Parabacteroides timonensis: one gene and its partner. The protein of the gene in region 1 interacts with the protein of each later gene in a pairwise test. Links are inferred from orthologs where the notes say so. Each region holds a gene or a part of one and is shown on either strand. Other genes may lie near its edges. The genes, in order: def and BQ7394_RS21600.

The links.
Region 2: the proteins of def (region 1) and BQ7394_RS21600 interact in binary tests that used the Escherichia coli proteins (3 or more experiments, as listed by UniProt). The link is inferred for Parabacteroides timonensis from one-to-one orthologs.

What each region holds. Positions count from the first base shown.
Region 1 is NZ_LT669941.1:531,366-534,494, reverse strand. What follows is about bases 231-3,024. They hold def (peptide deformylase), read right to left. Parts: upstream 2,010-3,024; coding sequence 1,452-2,009; downstream 231-1,451. Other genes in these bases: BQ7394_RS09690 (undecaprenyl-phosphate glucose phosphotransferase), read right to left, coding at 2,505-3,024; ruvX (Holliday junction resolvase RuvX), read right to left, coding at 2,013-2,435; BQ7394_RS09705 (acyl-CoA carboxylase subunit beta), read right to left, coding at 231-1,428. Also shown: more of BQ7394_RS09705, read right to left, coding at 1-230; more of BQ7394_RS09690, read right to left, coding at 3,025-3,129. UniProt on the Escherichia coli protein: Removes the formyl group from the N-terminal Met of newly synthesized proteins. Requires at least a dipeptide for an efficient rate of reaction. N-terminal L-methionine is a prerequisite for activity but the enzyme has broad specificity at other positions.
Region 2 is NZ_LT669941.1:3,470,969-3,474,162, reverse strand. The notes cover bases 260-3,118. They hold BQ7394_RS21600 (aspartate-semialdehyde dehydrogenase), read right to left. Parts: upstream 2,265-3,118; coding sequence 1,254-2,264; downstream 260-1,253. Other genes in these bases: BQ7394_RS21595 (lamin tail domain-containing protein), read left to right, coding at 2,395-3,118; BQ7394_RS25595 (DUF6383 domain-containing protein), read left to right, coding at 260-800. In the rest of the region: more of BQ7394_RS25595, read left to right, coding at 1-259; more of BQ7394_RS21595, read left to right, coding at 3,119-3,194.

The DNA of each region.
Region 1 (3,129 bases):
TCCTTTTGAAGCTGCCACATAAGGATTAGCGAACTTCTCAATATACTCTTTTACCTTTTCCTGACGCATTGCATTCTGGTCTTCAGCCTCCATGATCTCCTTACGGAAGATAATGTTTGCTGCACCTTCCGGTCCCATTACAGCGATTTCTGCACTCGGCCATGCAAACATAAAGTCGGCACCCAGGTGACGAGAGTTCATTGCAATATAACCACCACCATAGGCTTTACGTAAGATAACGGTGATCTTAGGCACAGTTGCTTCAGAATAAGCATACAATACTTTAGCTCCGTGACGGATCACACCGGCATGTTCCTGGTCTACGCCCGGCAGATAACCCGGCATATCTTCCAATGTGATGATAGGAATATTAAATGAGTCGCAGAAGCGGATAAAACGAGCTGCTTTGTCTGCACTGTCGCAATCCAATACACCTGCCAGCACCATCGGCTGGTTAGCTACGAAACCGACAGTTTCGCCACCCATACGACCGAAGCCGACTACGATATTGGCAGCCCACAATTCCTGCACTTCCAAGAAGTCTGAATCATCGACAATACATTTAATAACATCGCGAACATCATACGGTTGCTTCGGATCAGCAGGAACAACCTGTTCTATGTTCAACATTGCAGACGGTTCCTTAGCTTCTATCGTTTTAGCACGGTCTGCATTATTCCAAGGGATAAAGCTTACCAAACGTTTTACCTGATCGAAACATTCCTGTTCACTCAGGGCATAGAAGTGAGCATTACCTGTTGTTTCTGCATGAACACGGGCACCACCCAGGTCTTCCATAGAGATATCTTCACCTAACACAGTTTTGATTACATTCGGACCGGTGATAAACATCTTAGATATGTTTTCCACTACAAACACGAAGTCTGTCAATGCAGGAGAATAAACAGCACCACCGGCACACGGACCCAGGATCAAAGAGATCTGAGGAATAACACCTGATGCAATTGTATTTCTATAGAATATTTCACCATATCCGGCCAAAGCGCCAACACCTTCCTGAATACGAGCACCTCCCGAGTCGTTGATACCGATAATCGGACATTTCATTTTCAGTGCATGGTCCATGATCTTCGTGATCTTACGGGCATGCTGCAAGCCTAATGAACCACCGGCAACCGTAAAGTCCTGTGCATAGATACAAACCGGAGCACCGAAGATAGTACCTGTACCTGTAACTACACCGTCACCCGGAAAGTCTTTCTTGTCCATCCCGAAATCGCGACCATCATGCTTAACAAACAAATCGTACTCATGAAAAGAGTTCTTGTCCAGCAAGGAAAGAATACGTTCACGGGCAGTAAGTTTACCCATAGCAACCTGCTTTTCGATAGCTGCTTCGCCTCCACCCATCTCTACGACGGCTTTCTTCTCCCTGAGGGCCTGAATGTTTTTACTTAAATCTGTCATACTGATTATTTAATAGAGTTTTATTATTTACCGACAGCTTTTGCCCTGTATGAACAACGAGCAGTCCCTTTAATAATACTATTTAGTTTTCCTTTATTCAATTGGCGACGGATGGGTGACACATTGTCTATGAACACATGGCCATCCAAATGCTCACATTCGTGCTGTACTACACGGGCTGCGAAACCGTCCACAACTTCATCGTGCTCCACCAGATCCGCATCCAGATATTTCACCCGGATCTTTTTAGCACGAGACACCTTTTCATGTACTCCCGGAAGACTGAGACAGCCTTCTTCCATTGAAATTTCTTCTTCGCTACGTTCCACGATATCCGGATTGATCATCGCACGCTTGAAACCTTTACATTCCGGAAAATCGTCCCCCATCACATCGGCATCGATCACCAACAGACGAAGCGACAATCCCACCTGGGGAGCTGCTAATCCAACTCCGTCGGCATTGTACATGGTATCAAACATGTTAGCCACTAATTGTTTTAAATCGGGATAATCTTTAGGAACATCTTCAGCCTCTTTTCTTAATACGGGCTGACCATATAAGTATACTGGTAAAATCATAAACTAAAACTGATATTTTTTATTTTCTAAATATGATTGTAGGATAATAACGGCGCTGATCTCATCTACCAGGCCTTTATCCTGTCTTTTCTTCTTCTTTAAACCACCGTCAAGCATTGCCTTATGTGCCAGAACAGAAGTAAAACGCTCATCATAATATTCTACCGGAATATCCGGGATAGTTCGTTTCAGATGTGTAACAAAAGCCTCTACATATTTCATATTCTCGGAGGGTTCATTATTCATCTGCTTAGGTTGACCGACAACAAACAGATCAACCGGCTCCTTAGATACATAACCGGATAACCAGGCAACAAGTTCACCACTTGGCACTGTCGTCAGACCGTTTGCAATCATTTGCAAAGTATCCGTAACAGCAATTCCGGTACGCTTCCGGCCATAATCAATTGCTAGTATCCTTCCCATCGGCTGCAAAGATAGCACAAATATGCATTCGTATTACACAAATACATAAAAAGTGTGCAATTTATAAGTTTAATAGGCATTCTTTTCACCTTTTGACATATTCAAAACCGTTACCACAATAATCTTCAAATCCAGGAAAAACGACCAGTTTTCGATGTACCACACATCTCTCTTTACACGGCCTTCCATCTGTTCCAATGTTTTTGTTTCTCCGCGGTAGCCGGTTACCTGCGCCCATCCTGTAACTCCCGGTTTTACCAGGTGACGCACCATATATTTATCGATAAGGGCTGAATATTGCTCAGTATGTTTCAGCATATGAGGACGAGGACCTACTACCGACATTTCCCCTTTCAATACATTAATAAACTGGGGAAATTCATCCAAGTTCGTACGGCGAAGAAAATCACCGACACGGGTTTTACGGGGATCGTCTTTTGCAGCCTGCAATTTATCGGCATCAGCATTCACACGCATTGTACGGAATTTATAACACTCAAATTCCTGCCCATACAGACCTGTACGTTTTTGTTTGAAAAAGATTGGTCCCGGAGAAGTTATCTTTATCAGAGTTCCGATAATAATATACAGTACTGGGTAGATCGTCAATAAAACGCCCAAAGAAAAAACAATATCAAACGACCGTTTTAAAGCCCGGTTATAAGCTGCCTGCAATGGTTCACGGCGGATAGCC
Region 2 (3,194 bases), 2.9 Mb from region 1 along the record:
ATACTTGCTATCAGTATCTGTTGGCTGTAAGACAGTCTTACGGTTATCACAAAGAAAACTGCAACAATCCGAGCCATCCGGCAACTGAGTCTAACCAGATCGATACAGTTTACGGTGACTTCCTGGTTAACTTGATCGACACAGCTAACGTTTGGGGTAGCAATAATATCCACGTTAATCCGTATATCGACAGAAATGAAGCTGGTGAAGATTACGCTAAGTTGTCATTCGTTTCTGGTTTCCATACAAACGATACATTGTATATCGTGAAAGCTGATAACGATACTATCAAGTTAGGCATGGATACTCCGGACTTCAATGTAGCTAAGTTTGCATTCCGTTATGTAGACGAATCTGCTACGACATTCAAAATCCAGACTCAGTGGAAGAGATATCTGGGAGGTAACGGTCATTACAAAACAGCTGCTGATTTCGCAGAACATTATGCTGAAACTCCGGCAGATCTTTCTAATGATGGTTACTTGAAATGGATCAACGGTTCTTTAGTAGTTGTTGACGATTTTGATAAAGGTGACGTATTTACAATCTCAGAAGGTGTAGATCAGAAACCTGTTGCTAACGAATCTATCGATGCTACATCTGAAGTATCTGTAGTTGCTACTAACGGTGCTGTAGTTGTTAAGGGTGCTGAAGGCAAGAACGTAGTGATCACTAACGTACTTGGACAGCAGGTTGCTAACACTGTTGCTTCTTCTAACGAAGTTACTATCTCTGCTCCGGCAGGTATCGTAGTAGTGGCTGTTGAAGGCGAAGCTGCTATAAAAGCAATCGTAAAATAAGCAATTTACAAATTGAAAATAAAATTCTAAATTGTTTACCGTGCGTAGGGGCGGTTCGTGAACCGCCCTTACAAAGTAACCCGCGATGGGGGAACAGGCGGTAGATATTAATACTAAAGTAATAAAATAAAGTTCATCTGTCAGTATCTCTGCGAAGAGAGGACACAGATACAAAATTAGCTCCGATGACTAGGGTTATCGGAGCTTTTTGTATTATATATGAGTAATTCGTGTAGGATCAGGACTTCCATTGTCGGATCACTCCGGATGGAATAGTGTGTTGTTAAATCACCAAAATATTTTATTGAACAGGCTTATTTTATCGATTATAAAAGATAAAACAGCCCTCATTTTATCTTTTATAGAAGACAATCCGGCGAATTCACCACTTTTAAAACAAAAGGGACGGCCTCCAACAGACCGTCCCTTTTATATAGAAAGATTACAAAATTGTTATCCTATGTTCTTTACTTTAAGCAAATATTCAGCGATCTGAACAGCATTCAGGGCAGCGCCTTTCTTGATCTGGTCGCTAACGGTCCAGAATGTCAAGCCGTTCGGGTTGCTGATGTCCTTGCGGATACGGCCTACGTAAACCGGTTCTTTGTCGGCTACGAACAAAGGCATCGGATAGTCTTTGTTTGCCGGATCGTCCTGCAGGATTATACCTTCACCCTCTGCAAAAGCCTTGCGAGCTTCTTCTACGCTGATCGGACGTTCTGTTTCGATCCAGGTTGCTTCGCTATGAGCACGCATAACTGGAACACGAACACAGGTTGCGCTCACTTCGATATCGGAGTGCATGATCTTACGTGTTTCGTTATACATCTTCATTTCTTCTTTTGTATAACCGTTTTCAGTGAATACGTCTACGTGAGGGATCACGTTGTATGCCAGCTGATAAGCGAATTTTTCTACTGTAGGTTCTTCGCCCTTCAAGAGTTGTTCGTACTGCTTGATCAGTTCGGCCATTGCAGTTGCACCTGCACCGCTGGCTGCCTGATAAGTGGCTACCTGTACACGCTTAATGTGCGATACTTTTTCGATTGCCTTCAATGCAACGACCATCTGGATGGTAGTACAGTTCGGATTGGCAATGATACCGCGAGGACGATTCAGTGCATCTTCCGGGTTCACTTCAGGAACTACCAAAGGTACATCGTTATCCATACGGAATGCGCTGGAGTTGTCGATCATTACAGTACCATGTTTTGTAATGGTTTCTGCAAATTCGACAGATGTACCGCCACCGGCCGAAACAAAAGCAACATCGATTCCCTTAAAGTCGTCGTTATGCTTAAGCTCCTTAACGGTGTACTGTTTACCACGGAAGTCATAAACACGTCCGGCACTACGCGATGAGCCAAAAAGCACAAGCTCATCCATCGGGAAGTTTCTTTCGTCGAGTACGCGCAGGAATTCTTGTCCTACCGCTCCACTCACACCAACAATTGCTACTTTCATTTTGAGCACTAATTAAATTGTAATATAAAAAAAATGTTATAACTTTACCGCATCCAAAATCAAGGCGCGCGTATAGTTGTAAACTATTAGTGCGCAAAGATAGATAATTTTATAACAAAACTATATAGCTATGAAACAATTTATTCTTTTTCTCCTTGTATTACTTCCTGTTTGTGCATTTGCACAGTTCACAGAAACGTTTGATGGGCCGGAAATAGATGCCGGATGGAATGGACATCGTGATAAGTTTATCATTGATGAGGCTGGTTGGTTGCGGCTGAACGGTGCGGAGGGAGAACCCGGAAAAGTCGGTCTGAACTGTGTCATACCTTATGCTCCGACTATGCAGTGGGAGTTTGATGTGCGCCTGGAGGAAATCCCGAGTGAAAGTAACTATCTTCGTCTGTATTTGTATACAGAGGGTGACGGCACCTATTATTATGTACAGATAGGACATGACGGCGCAAAAAAGATCAGTCTTCGGACGAATAAGAAGCAGGCACTTTTCTCTTTGAAAGAAAGCGGGTTGACCGAGGGACCCATCTTTCTTCGTATAAAGGTGACTCTGGAGGATAATCGTGTGTGGACTTTATATTCCCGTAGAGAGGAGGATACCTGCTTCCGGCTGGAAGGAACGACTGATTCTTATCCGGTGAAGAATCCGGTTGAAGAAGGTCCGTTTATCCTTAATATCGAATATACGAAGACCCGTTACCGACATTTTGCGATAGACAATCTCCAAGTCTCTCCACGGATTACTCCTACCGATACGATTCCGGATGAAACACCTGTCGATCCGAAGCCGGAAGAGCCATTACCTCCTGCCGGTGGTGTTCCGCAATTGCAATCCATTGATATTCCGAGTTTGTCGGAGCTTCGGTTTACGTTCGATTTGCCGGTTAATATTACCAATGCCCGCTTTGCTATATC